4 regions of the Vibrio sp. TAP-3B genome follow, and region 1 is predicted to be linked to each of the others. Evidence: predicted binding sites of a transcription regulator. Region 1 holds the regulator's gene; each other region holds the start of a gene.
What was found. The regulator CRP, encoded in region 1, controls carbon source genes, mostly activating them, when cyclic AMP is high. The targets are predictions, from matches to a motif close to TGTGANNNNNNTCACA.
Positions count from the first base shown of each region.

Region 2: deoD (purine-nucleoside phosphorylase) is a predicted target of CRP. The motif match lies at 1,979-1,994, and genes of this name have one in related genera.
Region 3: AC3D28_RS17080 (glycogen/starch/alpha-glucan phosphorylase) is a predicted target of CRP. The motif match lies at 2,183-2,198, and genes of this name have one in related genera.
Region 4: ectA (diaminobutyrate acetyltransferase) is a predicted target of CRP. The motif match lies at 2,425-2,440, and genes of this name have one in related genera.

Region 1 is NZ_CM173495.1:2,120,547-2,124,740, forward strand. It holds gene AC3D28_RS10000 (hydrolase) at 1-905, shown strand, start outside; gene AC3D28_RS10005 (YheU family protein) at 940-1,152, shown strand; gene AC3D28_RS10010 (phosphoribulokinase) at 1,277-2,146, shown strand; gene crp (cAMP-activated global transcriptional regulator CRP) at 2,386-3,018, shown strand; gene AC3D28_RS10020 (2-oxoadipate dioxygenase/decarboxylase family protein) at 3,164-3,955, opposite strand.
Region 2 is NZ_CM173496.1:987,580-991,773, forward strand. It holds gene AC3D28_RS18920 (transposase) at 1-1,089, opposite strand, end outside; gene deoD (purine-nucleoside phosphorylase) at 1,152-1,862, opposite strand; gene AC3D28_RS18930 (YbgA family protein) at 2,255-3,205, shown strand; gene AC3D28_RS18935 (MerR family transcriptional regulator) at 3,195-3,998, shown strand; gene phrB (deoxyribodipyrimidine photo-lyase) at 4,019-4,194, shown strand, end outside.
Region 3 is NZ_CM173496.1:570,719-574,912, forward strand. It holds gene AC3D28_RS17080 (glycogen/starch/alpha-glucan phosphorylase) at 1-2,007, opposite strand, end outside; gene malT (HTH-type transcriptional regulator MalT) at 2,734-4,194, shown strand, end outside.
Region 4 is NZ_CM173495.1:818,943-823,136, reverse strand. It holds gene AC3D28_RS03955 (aspartate kinase) at 1-10, opposite strand, end outside; gene AC3D28_RS03950 (ectoine synthase) at 90-476, opposite strand; gene ectB (diaminobutyrate--2-oxoglutarate transaminase) at 492-1,757, opposite strand; gene ectA (diaminobutyrate acetyltransferase) at 1,791-2,324, opposite strand; gene AC3D28_RS03935 (BCCT family transporter) at 2,633-4,194, opposite strand, start outside.

The DNA.
Region 1 (4,194 bases):
TTCTCGATCTAGCATGGAGCGAGGACCCAAGCCAAGAACCTGCGCAAAAACAGCCGATTTTTGTGTTGTTTCATGGACTAGAAGGCTGCTTCTATAGCCCTTACGCCAATGGTCTAATGAATGCGTTTGCTCAATCTGGTTGGCTGTCGGTGATGATGCATTTTCGTGGTTGTAGCGGCAAGCCAAACAAGAAAGCTCGCGCCTATCATTCCGGTGAAGTGACTGACGCCCGCTACTTCTTAGAGCATCTTGAGCAACGATTTCCTGATAACCCCAAAATCGCGGTTGGTATTTCCCTCGGCGGGAACATGTTAGTAAATTACCTTGCGCAATATCGAGACGACCCGATTGTCACAGCCGCCACAATCGTCTCTGCACCGCTGGATTTGGCGGCATGTGCTAATCGCATCGAACAAGGTTTTTCGAAGGTCTATCGTCGTTATTTATTATCCTCGCTCAAGCGCAATGCGTTGCAAAAACACGCTTTGCTACATGGTGAATTGGCTTTGTCCTACAACTCAATAAAACGTGTCACACGATTGTATGAATTCGATGATTTGATCACGGCACCATTGCACGGTTTTAAAGACGCACAAGATTATTACGACCAATGTTCAGGCTTGAGCAAGTTACAACAGATCACGCTGCCAACCTTAATCATTCACGCCAAAGACGACCCGTTCATGACGGATGAGGTTATCCCTAAATTTATTCTGCCTGACAATATCGATTATCGCTTATTTGACCATGGTGGCCACGTCGGCTTTCTGTCTGGCTCCGTTTTAAAACCTAAATTTTGGCTAGAAGAAGCACTGCCGGCATACTACGAAAGTATTGCTACAGACTTTATGGCTCACACTATAAAAAAGAACGTTTCTACTGCGACACAACAGAGCGCGGTATAGAATAGAACTAAATCATAAAAAGTATGAGGTATTGATGATCATCCCTTGGCAAGACATCGCGCCTGAGACATTGGAAAATATCATTCGTGAGTTCGTTCTGCGCGAAGGGACGGACTACGGGACCGTCGAGGTTTCTTTACAAGACAAACTCGAACAAGTAAAACATCAACTGGCACAAGGTGAAGCCGTCATTGTCTTCTCTGAACTGCATGAAACTGTAGATATTCAGCTCAAAGCAAAATCATAGCCCCTTCACATTTTACCGTCCCCCACTCAATGACAAGCCGTTGTGACGTGTTATAGTGGGTTATCGACCGTGCAGTAACGCCCTACTGCACTTTACAGGTAAGTAATTTTCGACAAGGTTTGTCATGTCAGCAAAACACCCAATCATAGCGGTTACTGGTTCGTCCGGTGCCGGCACGACCACTACATCTGAAGCCTTCCGTAAGATGTTCAATATGATGAACGTCAAACCCGCATGGGTTGAAGGTGACAGCTTCCACCGCTTTACTCGCCCCGAAATGGATATCGAGATCCGCAAAGCGCGCGAGCAAGGTCGACACATCAGCTATTTTGGCCCTCAAGCCAATGACTTTCCAGGTTTGGAGGCGTTCTTTCGTAAATACGGCAATGCGGGCACAGGAAGCGTACGCCGCTACCTACACACATTTGATGAAGCCGTCCCGTATAACCAGATGCCGGGGACATTTACCCCCTGGCAAGATCTGCCGGAAAACAGCGATGTGCTGTTTTACGAAGGCCTGCATGGTGGCGTGGTGGATGGTGAGGTAAACGTATCGCAACACGTTGATTTTTTGATTGGCATGGTGCCGATCGTGAACTTGGAATGGATCCAAAAATTTGTCCGCGATACTCGAGAGCGCGGTCACTCACGAGAAGCGGTTACGGACTCCATCGTGCGTTCGATGGACGATTATCTCAACTACATTACGCCACAGTTTTCACGTACCCATATCAACTTTCAGCGAGTGCCAACGGTCGATACCTCTAACCCACTTAACGCCAAAGGCATTCCAAGTTTAGATGAAAGTTTTGTCGTGATTCGCTTACGCGGGATTAAGAAAGTCGACTTCCCGTATCTGCTGGCTATGATTGATGGCTCATTTATGTCACGCCATAACACTATCGTGGTTCCAGGCGGTAAAATGAGCTTTGCTATGGAGCTCATCGTAAGACCGATTCTCCAACAGCTAATAGAAACAGGAAAAATTGGTTAAAAACGTAGCAGGCTAGACTTTACTTTTCACACCGTGATCATGTGCACACTTTTGCTTACAAAATCTCAATCATGACACGATTAAAATCAAGAAATCGTTTTCGAAAAAGGATACTATTTCTTACCGAAACACAAGATAGCTTGCAGCATATAAAAAGTGCTCTTATTCTAGTAAACCTAATTCAGGCTTAGCTAAAATATGGATAGCGCAAGCGTACCCTGCAGAGGAAGTGAGATATTATGGTTCTAGGTAAACCTCAAACCGACCCAACATTAGAGTGGTTTCTTTCACACTGTCATATTCATAAGTACCCATCAAAAAGCACGCTGATTCACGCGGGCGAAAAAGCAGAAACGTTGTACTACATCGTTAAAGGTTCTGTTGCGGTTCTTATCAAAGACGAAGAAGGTAAGGAAATGATTCTTTCCTACCTAAACCAAGGAGACTTTATTGGTGAACTTGGTCTATTCGAGGAAGACCAAGAGCGCACAGCTTGGGTTCGTGCTAAATCTCCTTGTGAAGTTGCTGAAATTTCTTTTAAGAAATTCCGTCAGCTTATCCAAGTAAACCCAGACATCCTAATGCGTCTTTCTGCGCAGATGGCTCGTCGTCTTCAAGTGACTAGCCAAAAAGTGGGTGACCTAGCGTTCCTAGACGTAACTGGTCGTATCGCTCAGACGCTTCTGAACCTTGCAAAACAACCAGACGCAATGACTCACCCAGACGGCATGCAAATCAAGATCACTCGTCAAGAAATCGGTCAAATCGTTGGCTGTTCTCGTGAGACAGTAGGTCGTATCTTGAAGATGCTAGAAGAGCAGAACCTAATCTCTGCGCACGGTAAAACTATCGTGGTTTACGGTACTCGTTAATCTCAAACCAGAGTGACGCGAACAAAATTATAAAAGCCACCAATGGCGACATTGGTGGCTTTTTATTTGTCTTGTAACCACATTAAGCTCAGAGCAACAAAAGACTAATGAGCAAGTTGGTTAGCCGAAAGGTTAACCCTAAAAGTTAGCCATTCGTACTTTCAAAGATTTTGTCCGCTGAAGCCGCCACAAAACCTGGGTACAGCTCACCGTTTTCCATCGGGTAGCGCTTAGCAAACTCGTAAAAGCCACCAGGGATAATTTCAGTGCCTTCGCTAAAGCGAACCGCCACTTTATCCGCCATGGTCGATGATTGTTCTAGCAGCACCTCAGGAGTGCCCTTCACTTCCCCGCCGTTTTCATTAATGGTAAATCCGGCCGTACGTAAGTGATCGTTTACTTGCTTCACTTCTTCGTATTCATTGAGCTGGTTAACGCTCACCGTGAAGTGGTTTGCGCCGTAACCATGCGCCGCCAACCAAGATGCGTACTCACTTTCTTTAGCCAACGTTTGGTAGTCAGCAAAGCTTAAATCCCACAAGCGTCCACCATGTAAGAATGCGCTATCGTTCAGCTTGTCTGCATCGACTTGTGCCACCAGCTTTTTCACTATCTCTTGCAGCTCAGCTGAACATTCTTCTACTTTCAGTTCACTAATAAACACTTTGGGTTGCTTAGGTTCTGGATGCTCGTAATGCTTTGCGACTAATTTTTTACTTTCAAAAACGTAGTCACCACATGCCTGGTAGCCAATGGCTACAAATGGTTTAGCTAAGGTTTCGATACCAAGAGGCGCAATATTGAAGGTACGTAAAGCTATATGATCATTAATCAGAGGCTCATCTTCTTGAAGCAGCTGATGTACTTTCGCAGCAGAAGGGCAAAGACGTTGAATGTAATCTTGCCATAGCGATTCAAATAACACATCGGGCGTCATAACGACTCCTTGTTACGAGATGTAGAGTTAAAAGGTAAGCGGAAGTTGACTGCTCGTTCACAACGAAAAGTTGTCCAGAATAATGAACGAACAGCCATCAACCTGTGACGGTAAATGCCAGTCAGTCAACACGCTTTTCCGAGTCTTTGCTCACTTTCCGTGTTCTGCCAACGATCACTACAACCCATACCTAAATGATTCGCCGGCAAGGTGAGCCGCAATACATGGTTGCGACTCTG
Region 2 (4,194 bases), on a different replicon from region 1:
ATCTTCTTCAACATACATAAGATCGACGTTTCTCTCTTGAATGCGAGATAAACAAACACTTAACGCTGCAGAACGAAGTAATGGATCTTGTGGCATATAGATAGATACGCGCTTATTTGGGCTACACATATCAAGTACATGTAAATAGTGTGCGTACGATGTGTAAGGTGGACGAATCAGTGCTCCTTTCGAGGGGTAGTGGAATACAGAAAGGTTACCTAGTGGGTCTTCAACATTGCCACGCGCTAATATTGTTTGATATTTCTGGTCGATACGTTCACGAAGTTTCTTTGAAGGTTCGACGGGAGGCTCACTTGCTTCTGCTGTGTAACCTTGAGACACAAAACGAGATACCTCGTCATATGGGTTATGATCGAGCGTCGCAATTGGCTCTTCATGGGCAGAGTAATTCACATGTTGGCAGAGTATGTAGCCAGAATGGGCTTCACCAGAAGCTATCCAGTATACGCCGTTGTTGCTGTTCGGCTGCAGAGCGACATAGTTAGAAGCCAGTTCATAGTGCGGAGCGTGGTTTACCCATCGTGCATCAATCGTCGCGAGCTTACGACGGCAGCGACTCGCAATATGGTCAACATGATCGTAAAACGTTTTGGGGTTGATGCTGAGCTTACGGCAGATCTCGCGTACCGAGTAACCAGTGAACAACAAGCCCATTAAATTTTCTTGGAATTGCAGCTTTTTGTTTGCGCCGGACCATTTATCGACAAAAGTACTTTGGCAAGCCTTGCAGCGATAACGTTGACGGTCACCACTGTAACCAAAAGCGTGGTAGAGGTGTTTGTGTGTATGGACAGACAATCCGAAATTGTCGCAATCATCATTACGACAAGCAGGTAATCCATCACTATGGAAGAGTCTGAGACGATGCAGTTCGTTTACAACATCGCGATTATTAAGTAAAGGGGGGAAAGATCCGCATTCACGACAGACCATCGCCGGACGTTTAGGGTTAGCATGTTGCAGAACGTAACGCTTTGCATCACTCAATCCAAAGTTGTCACACGCCAATGTTTTACAAAAGTTGAGTTGTAACCCATCTGCGTCTTTTGGCAGTTTGCCGTTAGACACAATCGCCCCCTCGGGATAATTAGGCAGCCAGTCTAGAGCCAGCTGCAAATTATTACTTATTATTAGATGTTGATTGCCGTTTCTAGCGCAACTTTCATCATGTCGTTGAACGATTTTTGACGCTCTTCTGAGCTTAGTTTTTCGCCACGGATGATATGGTCAGAAACTGTTAGGATCGTCAGTGCTTTCGCGCCTAGATCTGCAGCAACGCCGTAGATACCCGCCGCTTCCATGTCTACACCTAAGATGCCTAATTTTTCCATTTTCTCGAAGAGGTCGGCTTCAGGTGTGTAGAATAGATCTGCAGAGAATACGTTACCTACTTTTACGGGTACTTGTTGAGCACGAGCTTGGTTTACGGCTTCTTCTAGAAGACCGTAGTCAGCGATTGCTGCGAAATCATGGTTGTTAAAACGGATACGGTTAACTTTAGAGTCTGTAGAAGCCCCCATACCGATAACCACGTCCATTAAGTTTACGTCGTCACGTACTGCGCCACAGCTACCTACGCGGATTACGTTATTCACGCCGAATTCTGCGATCAGCTCGTGAACGTAGATACAGCAAGAAGGGATGCCCATGCCGTGACCCATAACAGACACTTTCTTACCCTTGTAAGTGCCAGTAAAGCCAAACATGTTACGAACGTCACAAACTTGCTTCACGTCTTCAAGAAACGTTTCTGCAATGTATTTAGCACGTAAAGGGTCGCCCGGCATAAGAACCGTTTCAGCGAAATCACCAGGTTGTGCGTTGATGTGTGGGGTTGCCATAAGTGCTCTCCAAAGTTTTTTTGATAAAACGCCTCTATTATAGAACGCTATTACCAATTCTGTTGAACTTGTCAGTTTTCATTGAGGCAATCATATCGGGACGTATAGAGAGTCCTTGAGAGATTAGTCACAAAAACCACGCTTTTAGAAATTATAACACCCATTGATAACCAAATCTGTTGAAAGCAAAAAGGCAATCGATTTGCTTTTGGGCGATTTGTTGACTACGCACCCAAAAACGATATTAAAAAAATCAAAAAGTTTTAAGAAACCGGGGAGAAAAAGCGATTCCAAGAAAATAAAACGATTAAATTGTACAATTAATTTTCTTGTACAATCTCAATTGACTTGCTATAAGTTATACAACAAAACATTTTGTATAGGGTGTCATCATGGAATCTTCAATCAAGGTAGGTATCAGTTCTTGCGTATTGGGAGAGCGTGTTCGTTTTGATTCGGGCCACAAAGTCAGCAACTTTGTGACCAAAGAGCTTAGTCCGTATTTTGACTTTGTTTCGGTATGCCCAGAAGTTGGCGTTGGAATGCCTGTACCGCGTCCAACGATTCGTTTGATTTCCAATGAAGAACGCGTGGCGTTAGTCGAGACTAAAAACCCCGATAATGACCATACTGACAATATGCTTGCCTACTCTGACAATAAAGTAGATGAGCTGCAAAGCGAGCAATTGTGCGGTTATATTGTTTGTGCCAAATCGCCAACCTGCGGCATGGAACGAGTCAAGGTTTACAGCAAGAATAGTGCAGCGAAAGAAGGTGTAGGACTGTACACCCAAACCCTAATGCAGAAAATGCCTTGGCTGCCCGTCGAAGAAGATGGCCGTCTTAACGACCCTGTATTGAAAGAGAATTTTATTAGTCGAGTATTTTGTCTTAATGATTTTTATAATTCGATGTCTGCAGAACCGACTCGAGGTAAGCTTATTGACTTCCATTCACGGTATAAATTGACGTTGATGGCTCATCACCCAGAGTCTTACCGCTCGCTTGGTAAATTGGTGGCAAATGTCGCCAATTATGAAATCGACGAATTTTATAGCGAATATCGCTTAGGGTTGATGAAAGCGTTAGCTAATCGCGCTAGCCGAAAAAACAACACGAATGTACTGATGCACCTGCAAGGGTACTTTAAACGTTCTTTAACCAAAGAAGAAAAAGAAGAGCTAGCCACGGTCATTCATGATTACCGTACTGGTACCTTACCGCTGTTAGCCCCTCTGACATTAATTAAACACTATTTAAATACTTACCCTGATGAGTATTTAGCAAAACAGAAATTTTTAGAACCGTATCCGCAGGAGATGAGATTACGTTATGGTTTGTAGTTCAGAAGAAAAACTATACGCGATCCGAGATGTCGCAGAAATCACGGGTGTTAAGCCCGTAACGTTGAGAGCATGGCAGAGAAGGTACAATCTGATTCAACCTCAGCGAACTGAAAAAGGACATCGACTCTACCGACAGCAAGATCTCGACACCATTTGTGAAGTCCAGAGTTGGCTCGCGAAAGGGATCGCGATTGGGAAAGTGAAAGGGTTGTTGGGTAAAAGCGCTGATGTTGAAATGAGTACAGAAACACGCACTCTTGAAGAAGTTGGAACAATGCTTTTCGCACTGTCGAAGTTGAATCGAGGAAAGACAGAGAGCTTACTCGCATCGGTGTTAAAAGAGTACCCACTAAAACTCGTGATTGAGCAGTTTATTAACCCTATCTTTGATGCTCTAGAGATGGTGAAAGGCTCATTGCGTTCTTTGGAGATGGGGTTATTTCAAACTTGTCTTATTACTCGACTCGCGCTGGTGGTGGAGTCGGAAAACAAAGCGGCGTCAAAGGGGAAGTGTTTACTGATCAGTTTTGAACAAAATAGAGAGGCGGAGAGCTGGATTCAAGCTGCCCAGTTATGCGAGCAGGGATATCACACAACATTGATAGATAAAGTCGACGATGTATCCGGGTTGGTAGAGCATGAGGCTGTGAATGACTATCAATTGGTTTATTTACTTTCTAATAAAGCACTTCCTGCAAAACAAGTCGAATCAATAAAAGCGCTTCTCGCACGGTTAGCAGAGCGAGTTCAGTACTCTGAGGTGATTGAGAAACTTCACCTGACAGAATAAAGCAAAAGGAAGGAGACACCATGATTTTAGTCTGGTTTAGACGTGATTTACGAACGTTGGACCACACCGCACTGAAGGCTGCCCTAGATTCAGGACAGCCTGTTGTCGCTTGTTTTATCGCCACGCCAGAGCAATGGCGAGAGCATCATATGGCGCCGATGCAGGCCGACCTGATCGCTCGTCGACTCGCGTGCCT
Region 3 (4,194 bases), on a different replicon from region 1:
ACCGTTAAGCGCCATCTTCATGTTACCAGTACCCGATGCTTCTTTACCCGCTAGCGAAATTTGTTGTGATACATCCGCCGCAGGAATGATGATTTCTGCCATGCTCACACGGTAATCTGGAATGAAAACCACTTTCAGTTTGTGACCGATGCGCGGGTCGCTGTTCACTTTTTCTGCGATCTTGTTGATTGCGAAGATGATCTCTTTCGCTAGATGATAGCCCGGTGCCGCCTTCGCCGCGAAGAACACAACGCGTGGCACGCATTCGAAATCTGGTTCGTTAATGATACGGTGGTACAGAGACAGCACGTGTAGTAGATCTAGGTGCTGACGCTTGTACTCGTGCAGACGCTTAATTTGAACATCAAAGATGGCATTGGTATCTAGCTCGATACCCATGTTCTCTTTCACCCAATTCGCTAGGCGCTCTTTGTTCTCTTTCTTCACTGCCATGAATTCTTTTTGGAATTTTTCGTCAATGGCGTACTGTGCGATGCCTTCCAGTTGCTCTAATTTCACTGGCCAGTTTGAGCCCACTTTCTCAGTAACTAGCTTAGAAAGGCCAGGGTTACAGAACTTCAACCAACGACGCGGCGTAATCCCGTTCGTGACGTTGTGGAGACGTGTTGGGTACATTTCATGGAACTCTGGGAACAGGTCTTTCTTAACCAATTCCGAGTGAAGTGCTGCTACACCGTTTACTGCGTAAGAGCCGATTACACATAGGTTAGCCATGCGAACCATGCGGTGGAAACCTTCTTCGATGATAGAAAGCTTCTGTTGTTTCGCAACATCACCCGGCCACATTGCACGTACATCTTGTAGGAAGCGATGGTTGATCTCGTAAATGATCTCCATATGGCGGGGAAGTAGGTGCTGAATGAGCGACTCTGGCCATGTCTCTAGTGCTTCTGGAAGTAGCGTGTGATTGGTGTACGCAAACGTGTGAGAGCTGATTTCCCAAGCCGCTTCCCAAGTTAGACCTTTTTCGTCCATCAGGATGCGCATAAGTTCCGGAATCGCAATCGTTGGGTGCGTATCGTTAAGCTGGATGGTCTCCTGCTTAGGCAGTTCTTCGATAGAGTAACCTGCGGCTTCATGACGACGTAGGATGTCGCGTACAGACGCTGCTGAGTGGAAGTACTGTTGCATGAGACGCAGTGTTTTACCTTTCTCGTGGTTATCGTTCGGGTAAAGCACTTTAGTGATGTTACCTGCGTCGATCAGCGCGTGTTGCGCTTCGAAGTAATCACCGTTGTTAAAACTTGCTAGCGAGAATGGAGCAATTGCCTGACATTCCCAAAGACGTAGCGGGTAAACCGTGTCTGATTCGTAACCCACGATAGGCAAGTCCCAAGGCATGGCTCTTACACTCATACTTGGTGTCCATTTGCGAACTTCTTTCCCGTTTTCATTCACGACTTCAACGTGACCGTAAAAACCAATTTCTTGCGCAAGGTCTGGACGAGCGATTTCCCAAGGATAACCTTCAACGCCACGCCATGCGTCTGGTGCTTCTTGTTGTCGACCATCTTTAAACGACTGCTTAAACAAGCCGTACTCGTAGTGTAGCCCGTAACCGACGGTTGGGAATTCTTGCGTCGCACATGAATCCATGAAACATGCGGCTAGACGACCTAAGCCACCGTTACCTAGTGATGGGTCGCGCTCTTCTTCTAGCAAGTCAGTTAAGTTGTAACCCAGTTCAGCCATTGCTTCTGTTACTTGCTCGTACAGACCCATGCTGATTAAATTGTTGCCCGTTAAACGACCAATTAAAAACTCTAATGAAAGGTAGTTAACACTCTTCGCACCTTGGATGCGCGGGTCTTCTTCCGTTGCAAGCAAATCTAAAGTCGTAAACTCAGCCAGTGCGTGGCCCATTGCTAAGTACCACGCGCGACTGTCTGCATTTTCAACGGTATGAGCGTAAGTAACAGATAAATGTTTCTTTACGCTTTCTTGGAACAACTTCTTGTTAAACTGTTTTTGTTGAGTCGGTTTCATTACGAAATTCTCACGTCTTTTAGTAATTCATCTGCTTTATATCGTGCATTTAGCGCGGTGAGTAAACATCATCCTAATTCTCCTCCTTTAAAGGAGGAGAGATGAGGGCGTAGAGGCGTATTATTGCGAAGTTAGTGATCCAAATCTCAACAAAGGGTTCTTCGTTCTAATTCTTAGTGATTCCGATCACAATGACACATGAGAGAGGTTAAATTTTGTTCATGGGATTTTTATAACCCACTCGATTCATGATGTGAAAATTGTCTTATCGATCACACTCGCTTGGTTAATATTGAAAGATTTTTCTTAACCTATGCGCAATGTGATATTAATATCACCGGCACCAACCCGTATTTGAGTGATGAAAATCACAAATAAAAGGCGTAGATGACGCCAAACCCATCAACTCTTGAGAATTAGGAAGTGGATCAAAGTAACAGACATTTCTGATGTCGTACCATCCACATGGCTCACGGGTTGTACGCTTTTCATACAAACTAAAATTGGTCGGTATGAGTCATTTCTCGTTTCGCTCACTTTTGTCTCTCCGTGACTTCGTGATATGCCTTTTGGCGTAATTTTGCCAAGCGAGGATAACGTAAGCGGAAAGTAACACGCATAGATGGTGTTATAAGTGAGAGAGCAACTTTTAGTGGGGGAAGCTCTTGCTAAAACCAGTGCGTTAAAGTCACTCAGGTATAGATAAATAAGGACATAATTACTAAAATGTGGATTCCATCTAAGCTCACTCGTCCAGGCCGACTACACAATGCGATTGTGCGACCAAGAGTACTAGACTTACTTCAACAAGCGCCTTACTACAAATTGGTTTTGTTCCGTTCTCCTGCGGGCTATGGCAAGACAACGATGGCTGCTCAGTGGTTGTCCGACAAGCCAAATGTCGGTTGGTATAGCATTGATGACAGCGATAATGATGACTTCCGTTTTGTCAATTACCTACTTCAGGCGCTCAACAAGGCGACCAATTTCAGTTGTTCTAACGCACAAAAACTGGCAGAGAAACGCCAGATTTCTTCCCTACGTTCGCTGTTTAGCGAAGTGTTTGCCGAAATGGCGGACTTTCATCAAGAGTGTTACGTCGTATTAGATGATTATCACTTGATCACGAATGATGACATTCACGAATCCTTGCGTTTCTTCTTAAAACACATGCCAGATAACCTCACCATTGTGGTGACCAGTCGAGCCGCACCACCACTGGGCACCGCGAATCTGCGCGTGCGTGATTTAATGATTGAAATCGGTAACGAAATGCTGGCGTTTGATACCGAAGAGACCACTCGCTTTTTTAATCAGCGTATCGCGGACGGCATTGATGAAAATATGGCTAACAGCCTAAGAAGTTATGTTGAAGGCTGGCCTTCAGCCATGCAGTTGATCGCTCTACAAGCCCAACATCAAAACCGAACCTTGGCACAAACCGTTGAATCCGTCTCTCAATTCAACCACGCCCACTTATGGGATTACCTGGTCGAAGAAGTGTTTGACTTGCTTGACCACGACACTCGTCACTTTTTAATGCAGGTCTCAGTACTGGATCATTTCAACGATGAGTTGGTCTTTTCTTTAACCAAACGTGAAGACGCGCTTGGCCTCATAGAGTCATTAAATCGCTACGGTTTATTTATCTACCCGCTGGAAGGCGAACAAAACTGGTTCCGCTTCCACAACCTCTTTGGGGAGTTTTTGTCGCACGAGCGCCAAGCTCGCATTCCACAACAAGAAAAAGATTTGCATAAAAATGCCGCCGTTGCTTGGTTACAACAAAAAGCGCCACACCAAGCGATTCACCACGCCCAAAAATCGAATGATAAACAACTCGTGGTTGAGATCCTCAATGAGTTTGGCTGGAAAATGTTTAACCAAGGTGAACTTAGCACACTTGAAAGTTCAATGAATAAGTTGGATGCAGAACTGCTCTTTAGCCACCCAAAACTGACAATGCTGCGTGCTTGGCTAGCACAAAGCCAGCATCGCTATAATCAAGTCGGTCATCTACTTGAAGAAGCAGAAGAAGAGCATAAAAAGCGTAATATTACATTAGATACCCACTATCAGGGTCAAGCCAATGCCTTGCTGGCTCAGGTTGCCATTAACAGTAACCAACCGGAAAAGGCGTTAGAGCTGGCAGAGCTGGCACTGAGCCAATTAGATAACACGATATAT
Region 4 (4,194 bases), 1.3 Mb from region 1:
TAAATGTCATGATAAGCCTTTTTTTTGATTAATAATTTTAAAAGAAAAGAGATATGAATGTGAGGCGACAAGCGCCTCACATCAGCCGGTTAGTCAACGAGAGGGTAAACACCATTTTCATCGTGAACTTCAGCGCCGGTAATAGGCGGGTTAAACACGCACGCCATTACCATTTCTTTATTCTTATATGCTCTCAAGTAGTGCTCATCGTGTTTATCAAGGATGTATAGCGTTCCCGGTTTAATTGGGTAAGTTTCCCCGCCTACGACTTCAATCTCACCCTCACCACTCATACAGAAAACGGATTCTAGGTGATTCTGATAGTGAATATGCGTTTCAGTATCTTCATAGATTGTTGTGATGTGGAAAGAAAAACCCATGTTGTCATCTTTTAACAACATACGGACACTTTCCCAGTTATCTGACACAACACGTCGCTCACTATTGCGACACTCATCGAGCGTTCTAACGATCATAGTTAATAATCCCTATTAAGATGCTTGTTTGAAATGTTTCGCAGCGGTGGTTTCTACTGCGCTTTCAAAAATGCTTAGTCCTTGGTCTAGCTCTGACTCGCTAATCGTTAACGGACAGAAGAATTTCACGACTTCGTCGTCTGGGCCGGCTGTTTCAATAACCATGCCGTTGCCGAAACAGTCTTTCGCAATTTCTGAGGCCATATCGCCGTTAATGCATTCAATACCGATCATCATGCCGCGACCTTTTTTCTGCACGAACATTTGTGGGAAGCGGCGCACACAGCGATTAATAACATCGCTTACTTTTTCTGAACATTGCTTGATGTGTGTTTCAAAATCATCGTTAGCCCAGTAAATTTCTAATGCTTTAGCCGCCGTAATGAACGCGTGATTATTGCCACGGAACGTGCCGTTATGCTCCCCTGGTTTCCACTGGTCCAACTCTGGCTTAAGTAGCACAACCGCCATTGGTAAACCGTAGCCGCCAATAGATTTAGACAAGGTCACGATATCTGGCTGAATACCTGATGGTTCAAAGCTAAAGAACGTACCAGTACGTCCACAACCAGCCTGAATATCATCGACAATCATAAGAATGTCATTTGCTTTACAAATTTTACTTAAACGTTGCAGCCATTCATTCGACGCTGCATTCAAACCACCCTCACCTTGTACTGTTTCAAGTAGCACAGCTGCTGGTTTGTCCATTCCCGCTGAGTTGTCGTTAAGCATGGTTTCGAATAAAGCCAAGCCATCAACGCCTGCATAACCTTCAAAAGGAATACGAGTAACGTCATTTAAGCTTGAACCATTACCTTGTCTGTGGTGTTGATTACCTGTTGCCGCTAATGCACCTGCTGTACAGCCGTGGAAACCATTAGTAAATGCAACAACACTACTTCGACCTTTCACTTTTTTCGCTAATTTAAGCGCTGCTTCAACAGCGTTAGTACCTGTTGGCCCGGTAAATTGAACTTTATAGTCCAACTTACGTGGTTTTAGGATGTAAGTATCTAACGCTTCAAGAAACGATGCCTTCGCTTCTGAGTGCATATCCAAACCGTGAGTAATACCGTCCATTTCAATGTACTCAAGTAACGCTTGCTTAAGCACCGGATTGTTATGTCCGTAATTTAGAGATCCCGCTCCAGCAAGGAAGTCTAAGTAGCGTTCACCTTGTTCTGTTTCCAGCCAGCAACCTTTCGCTTTACGAAAGATAACTGGAAAGTTGTTTGAATATGAGCGTACGTTGGATTCCTGCTTTTTGAAAATATCCATGATGAGACCGTTTTTAATTCCTATTGTTTGAGTTTATTTGAGAGGAATGCGATACAAATACTCTGTATCGTGTTTGCCTTTAAAGTGGGCTTCTTCATCCAAAAATGTGCTTACTTGGCCATGATTGCCGTTCATCGCATCTAATTTTTTGAACAATGCCCAAGAGGCTTTATTTTCTTCCGTGATGGTTGTTTCTACCGATTTAACACCGCTTAATTCCTCTCTAATGAGAAGTTCTTTCAACATGCGGATAGCTAAACCATTACCTCTAAAACGAGGAGAGACTGCAACTTGCCAGATAAATAAAACGTCTTGTTCGCTTGGTTTCTGATAGCCCGAAATAAAACCTGCGATTTCGCCTTTGTGCTCAACCAAAACGCTGGTTTTGCTAAAGTGCGTAGACTGTAGAAAATTGCAATAAGAAGAATTCATGTCCAATGGGGGACAGTCTGCAATTAAGCTGTAAATGTCGTCACCATCAGAGATTTTAGGTTCACGAAAAATCCATTTTTTGCTTGGGCTCTCTCCAATCTCTGGATAAAGGACCCAAGGTGCTGATGTGATCATGTGCAAATACATATCCTTTGAGGTCTAATTAAATTTCCTTTTTATTATGGGCATTTCTCGCGACTAAAAATCAAATATTCGGGCATTTTATCCGCTTTTTTGTGATCTAGATCACAAAAACAAACCAATCAGCCAAGTCTTTAAATCGTTCGATGTCTAACTTATTAAAAAGTCATTTAAATAAACCGTACAAAAAACGCACAATAAACTATAAATTTTCAGCACGTTCATTGTCATCAAAACTTGATGACATAAAAACGGCATGCTTTCGCATGCCGTTTTTATCAATAATATTGATAGACTCTACTTCACTTTTTCCTAGTTTTACTTTTTACTTTTGGCCGCGGTTCATCCATTAAGCCTTTCACCAGAGAAACTGTGGCAACGAGCAATACAATGGTAAATGGTAAGCCAGTGGTGACGGCCATCGCTTGAGCCGCAGCTAAGCCACCGCCAAGCATTAACGCAATTGCCACTAAGCCTTCAAATGTACACCAGAATACACGCTGAGGCGTTGGTGCATCGACCTTACCGCCCGCGGCGATTGTATCAATGACTAGGGAACCTGAGTCTGACGAAGTGATAAAGAACACAACAACCAGAACAATACCGACAAGAGAGGTGATCTCTGCGAAAGGCATAACATCCAACATTGCGAATAATTTTAGTGGTAATTCGGCCTCAAATACCGCTTGGTATCCGTCATTAACGTATTGACTAATCGCCGTTCCACCGAATGCAGTCATCCAAAATACACATACGGTAGAAGGGATCAAAATCACACAAATGATGAACTCACGTACAGAACGTCCACGAGATACACGAGCGATAAACATGCCCACAAATGGTGACCAAGAGATCCACCATGCCCAGTAGAATGCAGTCCAACCTTGAGAGTAGTTTACATCTTCACGTGCAAACGGCATTGAAAGCGCTGGAATGTTCGTCACATAGGATGCAATATTTTCGAAGAACCCCGTTAGGATGGCCAGTGTAGGGCCAACAACAATCACAAATAGCAACAACAATGCAGCTAGGACCATATTGATTTCTGATAGACGCTTTACACCACTATCTAGCCCTGCCACAACAGAGATTAACGCAAGGGCAGTGATGACAACGATCAGTACAACTTGCGTTGTGTTTGTCATTGGTATATCAAACAAAAAGTTCAAACCTGTCGCCGCTTGAGAAGCACCATACCCCAATGATGTGGCCAAACCAAACACGGTCGCGACAACAGCCAATATATCGATGATGTGGCCAGTCCATCCCCATATGCGCTCACCGAATAATGGGTAGAAAATCGAGCGCATAGTCAGTGGCAAACCTTTGTTAAACGAAAAGATAGCCAAACCAAGAGCTAATAATGCATAAATTGACCAAGGGTGAAGCGCCCAGTGGTAAACAGTCGCGGCCATACCTAACGTTGATGCAGCACTTGCATCCCCTTCTGCACCACCGAGGGGAGCCCAGTCAGTACGGACGCCGTTTTCGACACTCACGCCACCAATCGCTGAGCTAAAGTGAGACATTGGTTCCGACACGCCGAAGAACACCAAACCGATGCCCATACCAGCCGCAAATAACATGGCTAACCAGCCAGCATAAGAATAATCCGGCGTCGCTTCTGTACCACCGATTCTCACACGACCAAGTGGCGTAACAATCAGCAGTAAACAAACCACCACAAAAACGTTACCAGACGCCAAGAAGAACCAATCTAAATTGGATACCAGCCATGATCGTAAGCCCGCAAAAAACGGTTCTACTTGTTGACGAAATGTCAGTGTCGCCACAACGAATAGGATGATGGCCATCCCAGAAATTGCAAAAACACGGTTATGAATATCAAGACCAAAAGGCCCTA